DNA from 3 places in the Mesorhizobium sp. BR1-1-2 genome. Region 3 is predicted to be linked to each of the others. Evidence: predicted binding sites of a transcription regulator. Region 3 holds the regulator's gene; each other region holds the start of a gene.

Evidence for each region. Region 3 encodes PhoB, which activates phosphate uptake and scavenging genes when phosphate is short. Its sites were predicted from a motif close to TGTCATNNANCTGTCAT; they were not measured.
Region 1: phnF (phosphonate metabolism transcriptional regulator PhnF) is a predicted target of PhoB. The motif match lies at 5,256-5,272, and genes of this name have one in related genera.
Region 2: phnC (phosphonate ABC transporter ATP-binding protein) is a predicted target of PhoB. The motif match lies at 4,193-4,209, and genes of this name have one in related genera.

Annotation. Positions count from the first base shown of each region.
Region 1 covers NZ_JAIUID010000004.1:195,554-202,503, reverse strand. Annotated here, with positions in the region: gene LB551_RS10595 (ABC transporter substrate-binding protein) at 1-804, shown strand, start outside; gene LB551_RS10590 (sugar ABC transporter ATP-binding protein) at 867-2,420, shown strand; gene LB551_RS10585 (ABC transporter permease) at 2,417-3,385, shown strand; gene LB551_RS10580 (zinc-binding alcohol dehydrogenase family protein) at 3,452-4,468, shown strand; gene phnF (phosphonate metabolism transcriptional regulator PhnF) at 4,484-5,227, opposite strand; gene phnG (phosphonate C-P lyase system protein PhnG) at 5,351-5,812, shown strand; gene phnH (phosphonate C-P lyase system protein PhnH) at 5,812-6,423, shown strand; gene LB551_RS10560 (carbon-phosphorus lyase complex subunit PhnI) at 6,425-6,950, shown strand, end outside.
Region 2 covers NZ_JAIUID010000004.1:187,314-194,263, forward strand. Annotated here, with positions in the region: gene phnE (phosphonate ABC transporter, permease protein PhnE) at 1-1,257, opposite strand, end outside; gene phnE (phosphonate ABC transporter, permease protein PhnE) at 1,260-2,216, opposite strand; gene phnD (phosphonate ABC transporter substrate-binding protein) at 2,275-3,183, opposite strand; gene phnC (phosphonate ABC transporter ATP-binding protein) at 3,275-4,123, opposite strand; gene LB551_RS10540 (DapH/DapD/GlmU-related protein) at 4,383-5,000, opposite strand; gene phnL (phosphonate C-P lyase system protein PhnL) at 4,997-5,704, opposite strand; gene phnK (phosphonate C-P lyase system protein PhnK) at 5,913-6,689, opposite strand; gene LB551_RS10555 (alpha-D-ribose 1-methylphosphonate 5-phosphate C-P-lyase PhnJ) at 6,686-6,950, opposite strand, start outside.
Region 3 covers NZ_JAIUID010000018.1:59,793-66,742, forward strand. Annotated here, with positions in the region: gene pstA (phosphate ABC transporter permease PstA) at 1-624, shown strand, start outside; gene pstB (phosphate ABC transporter ATP-binding protein PstB) at 621-1,424, shown strand; gene phoU (phosphate signaling complex protein PhoU) at 1,450-2,157, shown strand; gene phoB (phosphate regulon transcriptional regulator PhoB) at 2,177-2,866, shown strand; gene LB551_RS26735 (ROK family protein) at 2,874-4,115, opposite strand; gene xylF (D-xylose ABC transporter substrate-binding protein) at 4,372-5,412, shown strand; gene LB551_RS26745 (sugar ABC transporter permease) at 5,558-6,910, shown strand; gene LB551_RS26750 (ATP-binding cassette domain-containing protein) at 6,926-6,950, shown strand, end outside.

The sequences.
Region 1 (6,950 bases), on a different contig from region 3:
GGCGTCAACGTGCCTGAGCTCGGCGCCCAGGCGGAGACCGACGTCAACGGCCAGATCTCGATCCTCGAAAACGCCGTCGCCAGCAATCCGGCGGCGATCGTCATCTCGCCGACCGAGTTCAAGGCGCTCGGCAAGCCGATCGACGAAGCCGCCGCCAAGGTCAAGGTTATCGGCATCGATTCCGGCGCCGACTCCAAGGCCTTCACCTCCTTCCTGACCACCGACAACGTCCAGGGCGGTCGCGTTGCCGCTGACGGCCTCGCAGCGGCCATCGGCGAAGCCAATGGCGGCAAGATCGAGGGCGACGTTGCCCTGATCACCAACACGCCTGGCGCCGGCTCGCTCGAACAGCGCAAGCAGGGCTTCATCGAACAGCTCAAGGCGAAGTATCCAGGCCTGAAGCTGGTCGCCGACAAATATGCCGACGGCCAGGCCACCACCGGCCTCAACATCGCCACCGACCTGATAACGGCCAATCCGAACCTCAAGGGTATTTTCGCTTCCAACCTGATCATGGCGCAGGGCGTCGGGCAGGCTGTCGCCGAAAACAGCCTCGGCGGCAAGCTGGCGCTGGTTGGCTTCGACAGCGACGAGAAGCTGATCAAGTTCCTCAATGACGGCGTCATTTCCGCCCTCGTCGTCCAGGATCCCTACCGGATGGGCTATGACGGCATCAAGACCGCACTTGCCGCCTCCAAGGGCGAAAAGGTCGAGACCAATGTCGACACCGGCGCCAACCTGGTCACCAAGGCCAACATGAAGGATCCCAAGATCGACGCGCTGCTCAACCCGAAGCTCAACTGAGCATAGGCACGCGCAACTGTTTCCGGGGCCTCCGCGCCCCGGAAACAACAGGGAGGATTGCCATGACGTCGACCGTGCAGGAACTGCATCCGGCCCCCGTGCTGGAGCCCGGCAGGACGATCCTCGAGCTGCAGGGTCTGGAAAAGCGCTATCCCGGCACGCATGCGCTGAAGCCGGTGACTCTGGCCTTCAAGGCGGGCGAGATCCACGCCATCGTCGGCGAGAACGGTGCCGGCAAATCGACCCTGATCAAACTCCTGACCGGCGTCATCCCGCGCACCTCCGGAGAGGTTGTGTGGGAAGGCAAGCCGGCTGCCCTGGCGACGCCGCACGAAGCCATGGCCCTCGGCATCAACGCCGTGCACCAGGAAGTCGTGCTCTGCCGCCACCTGACCGTCGCCGCCAATATGTTCCTCGGCGAGGAGAACTCGCGCTTCGGCATCCTCCAGCAGCGGGCCATGGTCAGGGAAGCGCAGAAGATCATCGACGGTCTCGGCTTCGACCTGCCGGCGCATGTCGTGCTCGGCGATCTCACCATCGGCCAGCAGCAGCTGATCGCCGCCGCCCGCGCCACCGTGCGCGGCACCAAATTCCTGATTTTCGACGAGCCGACCGCCTATCTCACCCGCAAGGAGGCCGACCAGCTGTTCACGCTGATCCGCCGCCTGAAGGGTGAAGGCGTCACCATCATCTACATCAGCCATCGCATGGAGGAGGTGTTCGAACTCGCCGACCGCGTCTCGGTGCTGCGTGACGGCATGCTGGTCGGTACCAGAAACATCGCCGAGACCAACGAGCCGGAGCTGGTCAAGCTGATGATCAACCGCTCGATCGAGCAGATCTACCACAAGGAGCATTTCACGCCGGGCGCCGTCATCGCCGAGGCGCGGAACCTGTCCGGCAAGGGTTTCGAGAATGTCTCGCTGTCGGTGCGCGCGGGCGAGATCGTCGGGCTCTACGGCCTGATCGGAGCCGGGCGCAGCGAATTCGTCACCACCCTTTATGGCCGCCACCGCAAATCGGCCGGCCAGGTGTTGTGGGAAGGCAAGGAGGTGCAGGTCAACTCCGAGCACGACGCCATCAAGCTCGGCATGGCGCTGGCGCCGGAAAGCCGCCGCGACCAGGGCCTGTGCCTCAACCTGCCGGTCGCATTGAATCTCAATTTGCCGATCTATAAGCGCATATCGAAAAATCTGCTGATCTCGTCTGCGCAGGAAAAGGCCGAGGCGGACCGGCAGATCGCCGACCTCAGGATCAAGACGCCGACGCGCGGCGCGCTGGCCTCCAGCCTGTCGGGCGGCAACCAGCAGAAGATCGTCATCGGCAAGTGGCTGGCGCACGGCGCCAAACTGTTCATCTTCGACGAACCGACGGTCGGCGTCGATGTCGGCACCAAGGCCGAGATCTACCGGCTGTTCAGTGTGCTGTTGTCCAAGGGCGCGGGCATCATCCTGATCTCGTCCTATCTGCCCGAGGTCTACGAACTGGCTGACACGCTGCATGTGTTCCGGCGCGGCAAACTGGTGGCCACGCATGGTTTCCGCACCGCCGATCACGAGGACATTCTGAGCCAAGCCCTGGCCGAGAAACAAGAAAAGACGGGAGGACAGACATGAGCACCGAGGCGATCCCTGCCGAAAAGCCGAAGCGCAACTACAATGCCCTGTTCGGGCTGACGCTGCTTGGCCTGCTGCTTTTGATGTGGGTCATCCTGGCGGTCGCCACGCCGTCCTTCGCTTCGGCGCTCAATATCACCAACCTGCTGCGCCAGGGTTCTCTGATCGCCATCCTGGCCGTCGGCCAGACATTCGTCATCATCACCGGCGGCATCGACCTTTCGGTCGGCGCCATCGTCGGCTTCGCCACCGTCATCGTCGCGCTACTGATCAATGCCGGCTGGCCGGTCTGGATCGCGGTACTGGCGACGCTGCTGGTCGGAGTCGCCATTGGCCTGTTCCACGGTTTCGGCATCGTCAGGATGGGCCTGCCGCCCTTCATCATCACGCTGGCGACCATGACCTCGCTGCGCGGCATCGGTCTCCTGATGACCAATGGCAATTCGATATCGATCAACAGCGACGCGTTCCAGGCGTTTTCGCGCGGCTCGCTGCTGGGGATCCCCTATCTGTTCTGGATGGTGATCGTGGTTGCCCTGCCCTCCTACGTCTTCCTGCATCACACGCGATGGGGACGCTATCTCTTCTCCGTCGGCTCGAACGCGGAAGCCGCGCGCCTCTCCGGCGTCAACGTGCCGCGCACGATCTACATGGCCTATGTGCTGTCCGGCCTGTGCGCGGCCTTTGTCGGCGTGCTGCTCGCGTCGCGCATCGGCATCGGCAATCCGACGCAGGGCGACACCTATGAGCTGCAAGCCATCGCCTCGTCGGTGATCGGCGGCACGTCGCTGTTCGGCGCCATCGGTTCGGTGCACGGGCCGCTGATCGGCTCGTTCATCCTCTCCACCATCAACAACGGCGCCAACCTGCTCAACGTCAACACGTTCTGGCAGCGCGTCATCACCGGCATGTTGATCATCGTCATCGTCTATTTCGATGGCCTGCGCCGCCGCGGCGGCAAGTAACCACTGAAATCGATCGCCTGACCGGAAGATCGGCCGGCGATTTCATGAAACCGACTGGATTGAAGCATGAAAGCCGTTGTCTGCCGTTCGCCCGGCGACCTTGTCGTGGAAGACCGTCCCGCCCCTGGATCACCGCCTGCCGGCTGGGCGCTGGTGGCGGTCAGCCATGTCGGCATTTGCGGCACCGACTACCACATCTTCGAGGGCAAGCATCCCTTCCTCGCCTACCCCCGCATCATGGGCCACGAAGTGTCGGGGACCATCGTCGAGGCGGGTGAAGGCGTTGCTCTTGCCAAGGGCGAGCCGGTCATCATCAATCCCTATCTGGCGTGCGGCAAATGCATTGCCTGCCGGCACGGCAAGCCCAATTGTTGCGTCCGGATCGAAGTGCTCGGCGTGCATCGCGACGGCGCCATGTGCGAACAGATCCTTGTCCCGGCACAAAACCTCTATCCAGCCAACGGCCTGTCGTTGGCCGATGCCGCGGCCGTCGAATTCCTGGCCATCGGCGCCCATGCGGTGCGGCGCTCGCGTGCCGATCCCGGCGCACGGACGCTCGTCATCGGCGCCGGACCGATCGGGCTCGGCACCGCCATCTTCGCCCGCATCGCCAGGCTCGACGTGACGCTGCTCGACATGAGCAGCGAGAGGCTTGGCTTCGCCGCCAATGAACTCGACTTCAAGACCCTCGACGGGTCGCGCGGCGCGGCATCCGATCTGGTCAGCGAAGCGACATCAGGCGAGGGTTTCGACGTGGTCTTCGACGCCACCGGCAACACCGCCTCGGTGCAGTCGGCCTTTGCCCATGTCGCGCATGGCGGGACACTGGTGCTGGTCAGCGTCGTCAAGGACGACATCGCTTTTTCCGACCCCGAATTCCACAAGCGCGAGATGACGCTTGTCGGCAGCCGCAATGCCTTGCGGGCCGACTTCGACCACGTCGCCGCCTCGATCCGCGATGGCGCGGTGCCGCTCGCCAAGCTCGTCACCCACCGTACCGCGCTCGCCGACACGCCCCGTGACCTCGCCCGCTGGGCGCATGAGAAATCCGGCCTGATCAAGGCCGTGATAGAGATCGGATAGACAACCGTCCCGCGCTCACAATGCCGACAGTTTCAGCTCCACCCGCTCCGCCGGGAAGCGCGCCTCGGCGAACTGGATCGGCTGGCCGTCCGGCGTGATGTTGACGGCCACCGTGACCAGCACGATGCCGCCCGGCTGCAGATCTAGGTCGGCAAGGTCGGAAGCATCGGCATGACGCGCCGACAGCACCGTCGATTGCCTGAGATAATCGTCTATGCCGAAACGCTTGAGCGATGCGGTGATCGATCCGGTCTCGGCCATGGCGGCATCGATGCCGGCGAAGCGCTTGGCGTCGAACCAGCCGGAGGCGCGCGACACCGGCTGCCCGTCGGCCTCGCCGCGCGTCTCCAGGCGAATGACATCCGATCCCCTGGTAAGGCCCAAGGCTTCGGCGACGCGCCGGCTGGCGGGCTCGACCGATGAGGCGAGGAGCACGATGTGCCGCTCCGAGGCCTGGCCCTGCAAGCCGGTCGAAAATCGCGTGCGCGCACCGATCGGATAGGACAGCCGCCTGCGCGACAGCACGAAAGTGCCGCGCCCCTGCTCGGCCCGCAGCACCCCGTCCTGCACGAGCGCCGCGATGGCGCTGCGCACCGTGTGACGGTTGACGCCATAGCGCTCGGCCAGCGCCATCTCCGGCGGCAGCGCGGCATTCTCGGCGAAATCGCCGATGGCGATCGCATGCAGGATCCTGTCGGCGATCTGCCGCCACAGGGAGACGCCGCTGCGCCGCTCGATGCTGTCGGACCCCCCCGTCATATCCCCGGTCTCAGCCCTTACCCGCATTTGTCACGCGCCCGTCATGGACTCGCGCTACATATGGATTATAATTTGTATAGTTGTCTATATCAATAGACAAATTGTAACGAAGGGATGTTACTCATGCGAGGACAGGAAGCCCGCGACCAGGCGGAACGCAAGGCGGCCATGGCAACCCTGGCGCAGTCCAGCGGCGACGACATCGTTCGCTTCTGGAATGAATCCGGCCTGCCTGCCGAGGCCGAACTGCTGCGCGGTCCAGAGACCGGCCTGGTCACCATGCGCGGCCGCATCGGCGGCGGCGGCGCGCCCTTCAATGTTGGCGAAGCCACCGTGACCCGCGCCACCGTGCGCCTGCCATCCGGACAGGTCGGCCATTGTTATGCGCTCGGACGCGACAAGCAGAAGGCGAAGCTGGCAGCCATCGCCGACGCGCTGTGGCAGGACCCCGCTCACCGGCAGGCGGTCGAAACGGGCCTTCTCGCGCCGCTGCGGGCCGCCCTGACCACGGCACGAGATAAGCGCCGCGCCGAGACGGCGGCGACGAAGGTGGATTTCTTCACCATGGTTCGCGGAGAAGACTGATGGACATCGCAGCGCAATCGATCGAGGGCGGGTTCGCCGATCCGGTGTTCAACGCCCAGACGGTGTTTCGCGCCGTCATGGACGCGATGGCGCGGCCGGGCAGCGTGCAGCCCTTGCCGGCCCTGGCCCGCCCTCCGGCGCCTCTTTCGGCGACAACCGGCGCGGTCGCGCTGGCACTGTGCGACAACGATACGCCGCTCTGGCTCGACCCGGCCCTGCACGCCTCGGCGGCGGTCATATCCTGGCTCGGCTTTCACAGCGGCGCGCCGCTGGCCAACACCCCGGCCGACGCGCATTTCGCTTTGATCGCCTCGCCGGCCGAGATGATGGCGCTCGACGGTTTCTCGCAAGGCACGCAGGACTACCCCGACCGCTCGACCACACTGATCCTGCAGGTCGGCGATCTCACGTCAGGCACGCCGCTGCTGCTCGAAGGTCCCGGCATCGAGAACACGGCAGCGATCGCACCCGCGGTGATGCCGCGTCATTTCATCGAGCAGTGGAAGCAGAATATCAGGCGCTTTCCGCGCGGCGTCGACATCATCCTGGCGGCACATGACAGCCTCGCCTGCCTGCCGCGGACGACACGCATCAAGACGATGGAGACCTAGCATGTATGTCGCGGTAAAAGGCGGCGAAGCGGCAATCGCCAATGCTCACAGCCTGCTCGCCGACCGTCGGCGCGGTGATCGCTCGGTGCCGGCGCTGCGCCTCGACCAGATTGTCGAACAGCTGGCGCTCGGCGTCGACCGGGTGATGAGCGAAGGCTCGCTCTACGACCGGGAACTCGCCGCGCTCGCCATCGTGCAGGCGCGTGGCGACATGATCGAGGCGATCTTCCTGGTGCGGGCCTACCGCACCACGCTGCCGCGCTTTGGCTATACAAATGCCATCGACACCGCCACCATGCTGGTCGAACGTCGCGTTTCGGCGACCTACAAGGACCTGCCCGGCGGCCAGTTGCTTGGGCCCACCTTCGACTACACGCACCGGCTGCTCGATCCCGAGCTTGCCGCCGGCGCCGATGTCCCCGCGCCCTTGCGGCGCGAGACGGAAGCGCAGGCAATGCCGCGCGTCTCGGCGATCCTCGCTCGCGAAGGGCTGATCGAGCCGGACGGAGACATGCCGCAGGACCATG
Region 2 (6,950 bases), on a different contig from region 3:
CGTCAGCAGCACCATGTAGAAGACGTTGGCCCAGTTGGAATTGGTGCGCATCGCTTCCCACAGTTTCAGGCCGATGCCGCCGGCGCCGACGGCGCCAATAATGGTTGCGCCTCTGGTGTTGGATTCCCACTGATAGAGCGTCTGGCTGATGAACACCGGCACCACTTCCGGCAGCACGCCGTAGCGCTGCACCAGAAGACGGTTGGCGCCTGTCGATACAACACCCTCGCGCGGCTTGTCATCGATGTTCTCCAGCGCCTCGGAATAGGTTTTGCCGAGCGTGCCGATCTCGGTGAAGAAGATCGCGGCGCTGCCGGCCAGCGGACCCGGTCCGAAGGCGCGCGTGAAGAACAGTGCCCAGATCAGCATGTCGATGGAGCGCATGAAGTCGAAGAAGCGCTTGAGCAACTGGTTTAACAGCCGGTTGGGGGTGATGTTGCGGGCGGCGAAAAAGGCGAGCGGGAAGGCGACGATGCCGCCGAGCGCCGTGCCGAGAAAGGCCATGACGATGGTCTGCAACAGCTTTGTCCAGACATCGCCATGCTGCCACTGCGCATTGTTCCAGATGTTGTCGCCGGCGAGCGCCAGATTGGAGGTCCCCGGTTTCAGCTCGGGCCCCGATGTGATCAGCGATATCACTTCGCCAGGCGATTTTCCGAAGAAGGGCGAGCGTGTGTCGAAGACGAAGTTCGCCCAGCCGAGAAAGCGCTTGCGGATCCTGACGCGGTCGGGAGCAACGCGGACTTCGCCGGCGAAGCCCATGTCGGCGACGACCTCATCCTCATGCACGGTGACCCAGTCGGGAACAGGTCCCGAGACCAGCGGTTTGCCGCTGTCCAGCGCCACCGGCACGCTCTTGCCAGCGGCGATGATCGTCGCTCGTGTCTTGTCGAAGGTGACCGACTTCGCCGCGCCGTCGATCAGGACCGTCACCGAACCGTCGGCGTTGGTCCTAACCCAATCCGGGTCGGGATTGGGGCCGAGTACCGAAAAGCGGGGGTATTTGGCCGTTATCTCAGGCTCATCGAGGCGGAAGATCGGCTGCACGTCGTAACTGATCCACTGGGTCAGGAACAGCGGCAGCCTTTCCCAATGCGATTCCCGCAGCACTTGCGGCAGATTGAAGAACCACAGCGCATAGAGCAGGTAGAGCAAGATGCCGCCGAGCAGCAGCAGCGGCGCGAAGCGCTTGTGGAGCGGCCGGCGGAACACGTGCGGGAAGCGTTCCTCGATCGACTGGATCTCAGTGGCGGTCATGATCAGGCGCTCATCACAAAGGCCTGTTCGCCGACCAGCTTGCGGCGCAGCCAGGCGGAGAACTGGTCGACGATGAAGATGGTCGTGAACAGGAGCAGTACCAAGGCTATGGTCTTGGCGCCGAAGCCGCGCGAGATCGACAGCTTCAGCTCCTCGCCGATGCCGCCGCCGCCGACCGCGCCCATGATGGTGGAGATGCGCACGTTGATCTCGATCCTGAGCAGCGTATAGGACATGAAATTGGGCAGTACCTGCGGCAGACCGGCAAAGCGCACCCGTTCGAACCAGTTGGCGCCCACGGCCCGCAGGCCTTCCTCGGCGCGCATGTCGATGTTCTCGTTGATCTCGTAGAACAGCTTGCCCAGCGCACCGATCGAATGCAGGCCGATGGCGATGATGGCGGCGATCGGGCCGATCGAGACGATGGCCGCGAACAGGCCGGCGATGACGATCTCGGGAAAGGCGCGCAGCAGTTCCATGACGCGCTTGACGACAAGCCGCAGCAGCGGATGCGGCGTCAGGTTGCGCGCCGCGATGAAGGAGAACGGCACGGCGAAGACGAAACCGATAAATGTCGAGACCAACGCCACGTTAAGCGTGGTCAGCATCAGCTCGAAATATTCGGGGATGTAGAAACCGCCCCAGACATAGGCGCGGCCGAGCGGAAAGTTGAATTCCTGCGTGCCGGTGTCATGCGGGGAGGCGATGTCGAACAGCGCCCGCCAGACATCGTTCCAGTCCTTGGGAACGAGCCAGCTCAGGAAATCCAGAATGTGCGGCAGCCGGTCGAAGAAGTGCCCGGCATTGGCCTCGTCGGCGAACCACATGGTGCCGCCAAGTGCGACCAGCAGCAGGCAGACGCCGATGGCGGTGTAGAGCCGGCGCAAGGAGGTCTGGCGACGCCAGGCGTCGGCCATCTGGTGCGTGGCGCCGGAAGGAGCTGTCACGGAAAGGGTCATGATTGGACATGCAGGAAGGGCGGCGTTTTCTCGACGCCGCCCTTCCTGATTTTTGCCCTTAGCCGCCGATGGCCGCCTTGCGGGCTTCGACGATGACGTTGTAGAAATCCGCCTTCACAGGAACATAGCCGGTAAAATCGCCGCCTTCGACGCCTTCGAAGCAGGCCTTGTCCTTCTTGGGCAGGTCGGTGAAGAAGGCCGCCAGCTTGGCCGCCATCTCGTCGCCGAGCGCGGTGCGCACGACCAGCGGGCCGTTCGGAATCAGGCCCGAGCGCCAGACCTCGACGAAGTCGTTGGGGTCGACGGCGCCCTTGGCGACTTCCTTGTGGAAGGTGCCGGAGGTGTAGCCGTCCTTGAAGTCGCCGATGCCGGAGGAATCGTCCACCGCCACGTCGACCTTGCCGTCACGCACGGCGAGCACGTTGTTTTCATGGCCGCCATTGAACTGGGTCGAGGCGAAGAAGGTTTCGTTCGACGCGCCCGTGTCCTTCGGAATCTGCGTCAGCGGGATCAGATAGCCGGAGGTCGAATCCGGATCGGCGTAGCCGAGCTTCTTGCCCTTGGCCGACTTGATGTCGGTGATGCCGGAGGACTTCAGCGCCAGGCCGATCGAATAGTAGCCGGTGGCGCCGTCGGTCTGCTGGGTGGTGAGGATCGGGGTCACCGCCTTGGGGTCCTTGAGGACGACGCTGGCATAGCCGGAAGCGCCGAGCTCGGCGAAATCGAGCGTGCCACCGAGCAGGCCCTGGATGACACCGTCATAGTCGGCGGCCGGGAACAGCGAGACCTTCTCGAAGCCGAATTCGGCCTTCAGGTGATCGGCCAGGCACTGGTAGTTGCGCAGCCGGTCGGTTTCGTTCTCGCCGCCGAGGATGCCGACGCGGAATTCCTTCATATCGGCGGCATTCGCCGCGCCGGTGGCCATTGCGAGCACCGAAACGGCGCCAAAAACCATTTTCCTGAACATCTAATTTTTCTCCTGTGGGTTCCGGCCCCGCGCCGGCGGCGTTGGTGATTTTGACGGGTGCCCTGACGCGGGCTGGCGATCCAGGTCGCTCTCAGTAACCAGGGAATGCGGGTTCGAGCGGTCCGGCGGATGCGGCGATCTTTTGCTTGAAGGCAACGCTGGTCGAGGTGATAGCCTCGGAGATTTCGCCGCCATTGCTGTCGGCGCCATAGACGAGACGGACGGCCTCGCGGTTAAGCTCCTCCGGCGGCCCGTCGAACACGACCTTGCCCGCGGCCATGCCGATGATGCGGTTGCAATAGGTGCGGGCGGTGTCCAGCGTGTGCAGGTTGGTGACCACGGTGATGCCCTCGCGCAAATTGATGTCCTGCAGCGAATCCATCACCACCTTGGCGTTGAGCGGGTCGAGCGAAGCGATCGGCTCGTCGGCCAGGATCACCCGAGGCTGCTGCATCATGGCGCGGGCGATGGCAACGCGTTGCTGCTGGCCGCCCGACAAGGTGCCGGCGGGCTGCAGCGCGGTGCGGGCGATGTCGAGCCGCTCAAGGGCGGCGACCGCCTGCGCACATTCGGTCCGCGAGAACATGCCGAAAAGGTTCGACAGGGTCGGGCGATGGTTCAGCCGGCCGAGCAGCACATTGGTCAGCACGTCGAGGCGCGGCACAAGGTTGAATTGCTGGAAGATCATGGCGCAGTCGCGCTGCCAGCGCCTGAGCGGCGAACCGCGCAATTGCGAGACCTCGGCGCCGTCGAAGAAAATCGATCCATGGCTGGGATCGATAAGGCGGTTGACCATACGCAGAAGGGTCGACTTGCCGGCGCCGGAACGGCCGATGACGCCGACCATCTGACCCTGCGGGATCGAGATGCTGACATCGTTGACGGCGGTGTTCTTGCCAAATCGTCGGGTGACGCCGCGGATTTCGAGCGTGGCTGACATGGTGCGTTCCCGTCCAGTCGCGGTTGAAGGTCCTGTTGACCCTCGCTAGCGCAGCGCCATGAACCTGCGGTGTCGGATTGATGTCAGTTTTGTTACCACCCACAGCCGTTTCGTGCGCGATCAGGCCAGGACCATCAGTTCCTCGAAATGCTTCATGCCCCTGAAGCTGCAGAAGGCAGGCGGCTTGAGAAGACAGCCTCCTGTCCGAGTTCAATTTCAGGGGTGTGAATGGTGAACGGCCCTATTCCATTCACCACCGTCATCCGCCGTATTTTTCCAGGAAAGCCTCGGCCTCGAGCTGACGGAAATCGTCGAGGGCGGCGCGCAGCCTTGCATGGTCCCAATCCCACCAGGCAAGCGCCTGATAGCGCTCGGCGGTGCGGCGATCGAAGCGCTCGCGGATCGGCTTTGCCGGCACGCCGGCGACGATGGTGTAGGGCGCGACATCCTTCGATACCACCGCACCGGCGCCAACCGCGGCGCCATCGCCGACGGTGACGCCGGGCAGGATTGTCGAGCCGTGACCGAGCCACGTATCGTGGCCGATTGTGACGCGCCTGGCGCGGCGCTCTGCGAAAAATTCGCTCTCGTGTTCGGCATCGTCCCAATAGTCCGATGCGCGGTAGGTGAAGTGGTGCAGCGTCGGCCGCCAGGTCGGGTGGTTGGTGGCGTTGATGCGCACGCTTGCCGCGATGTTGGAGAATTTGCCGATCGTCGCACACCAGACGGCGCAGTCCTGCATCATGTAGGAATAGTCGCCGAGTTCGCTTTCCGAAACCCGGCTGCGGTCGGCGATCTCGGTCCAGCGGCCGAGCGTCGAGTTCTGCACCTCCGCCGTGGGATGGACCAGCGGCGTCTCCGACAATTTCCTGCTCATGCGGCGAGTTTTCCCGGGGCGAAGGCGGTGACGTCGATGATGCGGTCGGCCACCGCTTCGCGCACGTCGTGGTCATGGAAGATGCCGAGCAGGGCGATGCCGGCCGCTTTCTTGGCGGCGATGAGTTCGATCACCACATCGCGGTTCCTTGCATCGAGCGAGGCGGTGGGCTCGTCGAGCAGCAGGATCGGGTGCCCGGTGATGAAGCCGCGCGCGATGTTGACGCGCTGCTGCTCGCCGCCGGAGAAGGTCGCCGGCGGCAAGGCCCAGAGCTTTTCCGGCAGATTGAGCTGCGCCAAGAGCGCGCGTGCCTTTTCCCGTGCCGCCTCGCGCTCCTCGCCGCGCTCGACCAGCGGCTCGGCGACGACATCGAGTGCGCAGACGCGGGGCACGGTGCGCAGGAACTGGCTGACATAGCCGATCGTTTGCCGGCGCACGGCAAGCACGGTGCGCGGGCTGGCGCTGGCAAGATCAATCAGCCCGGCTTCGTGCGCGACGATGATCTGGCCTTCGTCGACGGCGTAATTGCCGTAGAGCATCTTCAGGATCGAACTCTTGCCGGCCCCGGAGGGGCCGCCGAGTACGGTGCATTCACCGGCGCGGATCGAGAAGGAGACACCGGCGACGACAGGCAATTTGATGCCGTCGCGCAGATGCATGGTGAAGCTCTTGGCGACATCGGAGACAACGAGCGGGGTCGGCATCAGAAGATTCTCCTGTTGTCGTATGTTTGCGGGCCGGCGCTCCCCTCCGGCCTGCCGGCGATCTCCCCCGCAAGGGGGGAGATCGGAAGCTTTTGCGTCTCGTACATTCCGCGAGGTCGAAAATTGGCCAAAGCGGAGGTGACAGCCAATCTCCCCACTTGAGGGGGAGATGGCCGGCAGGCCAGAGGGGGGTGACTTGGCGCCATGATCACACCTGCAGGATCGAAGAAACGAGAAGCTGGGTATAGGGCGCGCGCGGGTCGTCGAGCACGCGGTCGGTGAGGCCGCTTTCGACGACGCGCCCGTCCTTCATCACCATCATGCGCTGTGACAAAAGCCGGGCCACCGCGAGGTCATGGGTGACGACGATGGCAGCGAGGCCAAGATCGGTGACGAGGCCGCGCAAGAGATCAAGCAGTCGCGCCTGCACCGATACGTCGAGGCCGCCCGTGGGTTCATCCATGAACACCAGCCGCGGGCCGGTGACGAGGTTGCGGGCGATCTGCAGGCGCTGGCGCATGCCGCCTGAAAAGGCGCGGGGTTCGTCATCGATGCGGTCCTCGTCGATCTCGACGCGCGACAGCCAGTCGACGGCGGTGGCGCGGATCTTGCCGTAGTGGCGGTCGCCCACCGCCATCAACCGTTCGCCGACATTGGCACCGGCCGACACCGTCATGCGCAGGCCGTCGGCCGGATTCTGGTGGACAAAGCCCCAGTCGGTGCGCATCAGGAAGCGGCGCTCGGCCTCGCTCATGCGGTAGAGTTCACGGAACTGGCCGTCGCGCATGCGGTAGCTGGCGGTGCCGGATGAGGGCAACAGTCGCGTCGACAGGCAGTTGAGCAAAGTCGTCTTGCCGGAGCCGGATTCGCCCACGACAGCCAGGACTTCGCCCGGCCACAGATCGAAGGTGACGTTGTCGCAGCCGACGCGCGAGCCGTAGAATTTCGAGAGCGCGAAGACGCGCAGCAAGGGTTCGTCGGTCATTGTATCTCCTTACCCTCCCCCTTGTGGGGAGGGTCGGCGCGCAGCGCCGGGGTGGGGGCTGCCGATGGGTCGCTAGCCCCACCCGCGCCTTCGGCGCGACCTCCCCACAAGGGGGAGGTTGGGGTGCTGCGTCGCTTCTCGCAGTGGTCGGTGTCCGAGCAGACGAACATGTGGCCGCCATGGTCGTCGAGGATGACCTCGTCGAGATAGACGTTCTCGGCGCCGCACAGCGCGCAGGGCTGGTCGAAGGTCTGCACCTCG
Region 3 (6,950 bases):
ACAGTCATCGCCGTCATCGTCGGCACGCCGATCGGTGTCCTCGCTGGGACCTACATGGCCGAATATGGCCGCTTCTCGCGCCTCACCACGATCGTGCGCTTCATCAACGACATCCTGCTGTCGGCACCCTCGATCATCGTCGGCCTGTTCGTCTACGAGCTGCTGGTGCGGCCGATGGGACATTTCTCGGCGATCGCCGGTGCCGTCGCGCTGGCCATCCTGGTCCTCCCGGTCGTCGTGCGCACCACCGAGGACATGCTCAACCTGGTGCCTAACGCCTTGCGCGAGGCCGGCGCTGCGATCGGCGCGCCGCGCTGGGTGGTCATCCGCTCGGTCGCCTACCGTGCGGCGCTGTCGGGCATCGTCACCGGCATATTGCTGGCCATCGCCCGCATTTCCGGCGAGACGGCGCCGCTGCTCTTCACAGCGCTCAACAACCAGTTCTGGTCGAGCAATCTCAACGCGCCGATGGCCAGCCTGCCCGTCACCATCTTCCAGTTCGCTCTCAGCCCCTACGAGGAATGGCAGCAACTGGCGTGGACCGGCGCACTCATAATCACCCTTACGGTTCTCGGGCTGAGCATCTTCGCCCGCAGCCTTACCGGACGCAGAGAGGACAGATGAAACCGATGTTGTCCACCGAGTTGAACACGCCCGAAGTCGCGGTCGAGAAAGCCAAGATCGAGGTCAAGAACCTCAATTTCTACTACGGCCAGTCGAAGGCGCTGAAGGATATCAGCCTGTCGCTGCCTGAGCGCAGCGTCACCGCCTTCATCGGGCCTTCGGGCTGCGGGAAATCGACGCTGCTGCGCGTCTTCAACCGCATCTACGAGCTCTACCCGAAGCAGAGCGCCGAGGGCCAGGTGCTGCTCGACGGCCAGAACATCCTCGACCGTTCGCAGGACCTCAACCTGCTCAGGACCAAGATCGGCATGGTGTTTCAGAAGCCGACGCCGTTCCCGATGTCGATTTACGAGAACATCGCGTTCGGCGTCAGGCTCTATGAGAAGCTCAGCAAGGCCGAGATGGACGGCCGTGTCGAGCAGGCGCTGAAGCGCGCGGCACTGTGGAGCGAGGTCAAGGACAAGCTCAACGCCAGTGGCCTCAGCCTTTCGGGCGGCCAGCAGCAGCGCCTCTGCATCGCCCGCACGGTGGCGGTGAAGCCAGAGGTCATCCTGCTCGACGAGCCTGCCTCGGCGCTCGATCCGCTGTCGACCGCCAAGATCGAGGAACTGATCGACGAGCTGCAGGCCGATTATACGATCGTCATCGTCACCCATAACATGCAGCAGGCGGCGCGCGTGTCGAAGCAGACCGCCTTCATGTATCTGGGCGAGCTGGTCGAGTTCGACCGCACCGAGAAGATCTTCACGTCGCCCCGCGAGAAGCGCACGCAGGACTATATCACCGGCCGCTTCGGCTGATCCCAGGCATACGAGGACCAAGATCATGGCCGAACATACAGTCGCAGCCTTTGACGAAGATCTCGGACAGATCAGCAGGCTGATCCGCGACATGGGCGATCTCGCCTCATCGATGGTCGGCGGCGCCACCAAGGCGCTCCTGAATTCCGACAATGCGCTCGCCCAGCGCGTCGTCTCCGACGACGCGATCATGGATGCGCGCCAGCGCGAACTCGACGACCGCGCCATCACGCTGATCGCCAAGCGGCAGCCCATGGCGGACGATCTGCGCCATGTCGTCGGCTCGATCCGCATGGCGGGAGATCTCGAACGCATCGGCGATCTCGCCAAGAACATCGCCAAGCGCGTCGGCACCGTCGGCCTGGCCGCCACGCCGCGCGACCTGTCGCACTCCATCGATGCCATGGCGCAGCTGGTATTGATCCAGGTGCAGGGCGTGATCGAGGAGTATGGCGCCCGTGATGCCTCGGCGCTAGCCAAGCTGCGCGCCGACGATGAACGCATCGACGTCAAATACACATCGGTGTTCCGCGAGCTGCTGACCTACATGATGGAGGATCCGCGCAACATCACCGCCTGCACGCATCTTTTGTTCTGCGCCAAGAATCTCGAGCGCATCGGTGATCATGTGACCAACATTGCCGAAAATGCCTATTATGTGCTGACCGGCACGCAATTGCCCGCCAATCGCCCGAAGCAGGACGAAACGGCGATGTCGGCGCCAGCGGCGTGACGGCAGGGGTGACCAGTCGATGATCGCGCCACGCATCATGGTGGTGGAGGACGAGGAGCCGCTGGGTGTGCTGCTCCGTTACAATCTGGAATCGGAGGGTTACCAGGTCGAGGTGGTGACGCGCGGCGACGAGGCCGAGATCCGCTTGCAGGAGAATGTCCCCGACCTTCTTGTGCTCGACTGGATGGTGCCGGCGGTTTCCGGCATCGAGCTCTGCCGCCGTCTCCGGATGCGGCCCGAGACCGAGCGGCTGCCGATTATCATGCTGACGGCGCGCGGCGAAGAAAGCGATCGGGTGCGAGGTCTCTCCACCGGCGCCGACGACTATTTGGTCAAGCCGTTCTCAACGCCGGAATTCATGGCACGCGTCAAGGCGCTGCTGCGCCGCGCCAAGCCGGAAGTGCTGTCCAGCGTGCTCAAGGTCGGCGACATCGTGCTCGACCGTGAATCGCACCGGGTCTACCGCAAGAAGAGCGAGATCCGGCTCGGGCCGACCGAGTTCCGTCTGCTCGAATTCATGATGCGCCATCCCGGCCGCGTGTTCTCGCGCAGCCAGCTGCTCGACAATGTCTGGGGCGAAACGATCTATATCGACGAGCGCACCGTGGACGTCCATGTCGGCCGGCTGCGCAAGGCGGTCAACAACGGCCGCATGCCTGACGTGATCCGTACTATCCGTGGCGCGGGGTATGCGATCCGCGAAGCCTAGGGATATGTCACGCAACATTCTCGCCCACGCCTGATTTCGCTTGTGCCCCCGGTGCGAAAATTTCCTGGTCGACGAAGGTCAGCGCGCGCATGGCGCAGCCCTCGCGGATCAGCGGCAGTTCGTTCGGCTCGGTGTCGAAGGAAATCGATTTCGAGTGCTGTCCGCCGGCGGTCTGGGCAATGGCTTCGCGCAGAGCCGGCTCGATCAAGTCGAAGGCGGCGGCGCTGACGCCGACCATGGCGACCGGCGCCGGATCGATCAGGGCGAACAGGCTGCCAAGGCCGTAGCCCAGCGCCTCACCGGCCTTGCGGTAGGCTTCGCGCTCCGGCCCGTCCTTTTCGCGCGCCGTGGCCGCCAGCGCACGCATGTCGGCGTCGCTGACATCGACGGGCTCGGTGTCCTCGCCAAGCTGCCTCGCGTTGCGCCAGATGGCATAGTTCCCGGCATAGGCCTCGACACAGCCGCGCCGCCCGCAGCGGCAGAGCGCCCCACCCGGGCGATGGATCATGTGGCCGAACTCGCCTCCGGATGAATGGGTGCCGGTGAACAGTTCGCCCTTCAGCACCAGGCCCATGCCGATGCCGTGTGACAACAGGATGGCGATGAAGTCGTCGCGGTAGCGCCGGGGATCGCGCCAGCGCAGCGCCACCGCCATCATGTTGCAATCGTTCTCCATGGTGGCGGGAATGCCGAACTCGGCCTCCAGTATGTCGGCGAAGGCAATATCGGTCTGCGGCGTGATCGGCGACCACAGCATGGCGCGCGCCTCCGTGTCGGTGATGCCCTGGATCGCCAGCGCGATACGGGCGATGCTGGCGACGTCGAGGTCGGGATCCTCGAACCGCCGCCTGACGATGGCTACGCATTCGCCGATCAGCGCCTCGCGCGACATGGTCAGCGTGTCCAGCCGGCGCTGCTCCTCCGATATCACCTGGCCGGCATAGTCGATGACGGCGACGGAGAGGAAATTCAGCGACAGCACCACGGTCATCACCGCCGCGGCTTCAGGGTTGAGGCTGAGGCCGATCTGCGGCCGGCCGCGTTTCATCGCACCGGCCTCGCTCGGCTTGCTCTGCGCCAGGATGCCTTCGCCGATCAGGTCGGAGGAGATCGCCGATATGGTGGAATGGCTGAGCCCGGTGGTCGCGGCAATCTCGGTGCGCGAGGGCTGCCCGGCACGGCGCACGGCCGCGATCACCATCGCCCGATTGCGTCGGCGCAGATCGTCGTGGCGGATTCCGACCGACATGTTTCTCGCATCCTCCCGGTCGCCGTCTTCTCTCCCCAGGCCCAGCGACCGCCAAATACTGGCAGAACCGGCCTTGGCTGTCATTATTTATTCCGGAGCTCGAAAAAAATTCACGAGGACATCAAAATACATCAGAATCGACGTTGACAGCGTTCCGACGATGGACCAGTGTTTTTTCGAGGCTCGAAAAAATAGAGCCTTTGTGCCGGCCTTCGGGCCTGTTTGGTCGCGCCATACGCGGCGCAGGGAGGATAAGATGAAGAGATTCACAGCCGCTATCCTGGCGGGTGTCGCCATGTCGCTGACGCTCGCGTCGGTCGCGCAGGCGAAGGACAAGGTCATCGGCGTTTCCTGGTCGAACTTCCAGGAAGAGCGTTGGAAGACCGACGAGGCCGCCATGAAGAAGGCGATCGAAGCCGCCGGCGACAAGTATATTTCCGCCGACGCCCAGTCCAACCCCGGCAAGCAGCTCACCGACGTCGAGAGCCTGATCTCGCAGGGCGCCAATTCGCTGATCATCCTGGCGCAGGACGCCTCCGCCATCGGCCCGGCGGTGCAGAAAGCGCTCGACGAAGGCATTCCGGTCGTCGGCTATGACCGCCTGATCGAGAATAAGGACGTTTTCTATCTGACCTTCGACAACAAGGAAGTGGGCCGCATGCAGGCCCGCGAAGTGTTCAAGGTGAAGCCGGAAGGCAACTACGTCTTCATCAAGGGCTCGGGTGCGGATCCGAATGCCGATTTCCTGTTCTCGGGCTCGATGGAAGTGCTCAAGGACGCCATCGACAGCGGCAAGATCAAGAATGTCGGCGAGGCCTATACCGATGGCTGGCTGCCGGCCAACGCCCAGAAGAACATGGAGCAGTTCCTGACCGCCAACGACAACAAGGTCGACGCGGTGGTCGCGGCCAATGACGGCACTGCCGGCGGCGTCGTCGCGGCGTTGACGGCTCAAGGTTTGGCCGGCACCGTGCCGGTGTCGGGCCAGGATGGTGATCATGCCGCGCTGAACCGGATCGCGCTCGGCACGCAGACCGTGTCGGTGTGGAAGGACGCGCGGGAACTCGGCAAGAACGCCGCGGAGATCGCCTCGCAACTGGCCGACGGCAAGAAGATGACCGATATTGCCGGCGTCAAGGACTTCACCACGCCCGGCGGGAACACCGTCAAATCGTTGTTCCTGACCCCGGTTGCGATCACCAAGGACAATCTCAACGTCGTCATCGACGCTGGCTGGATCAAGAAGGACGAGGTCTGTGCCGGCGTCGCGGCGGGCAGCGTCGCGGCCTGCAACTGATCTTGCACCACGTCAAGCATTGAAGCGCCGCGGCTGCCAAGCCGCGGCGTTTTCTCAAGAAGATTTGTTTTTCCGCCCCGGGCGGGTAACTTCTAGGCTGGGTTCCGGCATCCGCGTCAGACGGGCAGGCCGGTGGGAGAAAATCATGACCGACACGACGTCCAACCCGCAGGCCGACACCGCGCGTGCGTCGGAGCTCGGCGCCGTCGCCCGGTTCCTGAAGGCGACCGAGATCGACACGCGCATGCTCGGCATGATCGGCGCGCTGCTGCTGATCTGGATCGGGTTGCATGTCCTGTCCAGCCTGCGTCTCGGCGTCAATCCGCTCGATTTCGACAGCCGTACCTTCCTCACGCCGCGCAATCTGTGGAACCTGTCGGTGCAGACCTCGGCCGTCGCCATCATGGCCTCAGGCATGGTGCTGGTCATCGTCATGCGCAACATCGATCTGTCCGTCGGTTCGGCCGAAGGGTTGATCGGCATGGTCATGGGCTTCGCCCAGGTGCACTTCCTGGTGCGGATGGTCGGACTCGAGCTCGGCAACCCATGGATCTGGGTCCTGGCGCTGGTCATCGGCCTGGTGCTCGGCCTGTTGATCGGCGCCTTCCAGGGTTTCGTCATCGCCTATCTCGAAGTGCCGGCCTTCATCGTCACGCTGGGCGGATTGCTGGTCTGGCGCGGTGCCGCCTGGTGGGTCACCAGCGGCCAGACGGTGGCGCCGCTCAACACGACGTTCCAGCTGATGGGCGGCGGCCCGGCCGGATCGATCGGCGCGACCTGGAGCTGGGTGGTCGGTATCGCCGCCTGCCTTGCGGTGGTGCTTGCGCTGTTCAACGGGCGGGTGCAGCGCAAGCGCTTCCGTTTCCCGCTGCGTCCGATCTGGGCCGAGACGCTGATTGGCGTGGTGACCTGCGCCGTCATCATGGGCGCGGTTTGGCTGGCCAATTCCTATCCGTGGCCGGTCGGCATCGTGAACAGATATGCAGCCGCCAACAACATCACCGTGCCCGAGGGCGGCCTGTTCATCGCCCATGGCATCGCCATACCGGTGCTGATGGCCATCGCCGTCGGGCTGGTCATGACCTTCATCACCAAACGCACCCGTTTCGGCCGCTATGTCTTTGCCATCGGCGGCAATCCGGAAGCAGCCAACCTCGCCGGCATCAATACGCGCTGGATCACGATGAAAGTGTTCATGATCATGGGCGTACTGGCCACGATCGCCGCCGCGATCTCGTCTGCCCGGCAGAACTCGGCCACCAACGTGCTCGGAACGCTGGATGAATTGCTGGTGATCGCGGCGGCCGTCATCGGCGGCACGTCGCTCGCCGGCGGTTCGGGCACCATCATCGGCGCCATGCTGGGCGCGCTTTTGATGCAGTCGCTGCAATCCGGCATGGTGCTGCTCGGAGTCGACTCGCCGCTGCAGAGCATTGTCGTCGGCGCCGTGCTGGTGATCGCGGTGTGGCTCGACACCGTCTATCGCAAACGCGTTTGAGGGAGGAGGACAATCATGGCTGACAGGATCGCTCCCGCCG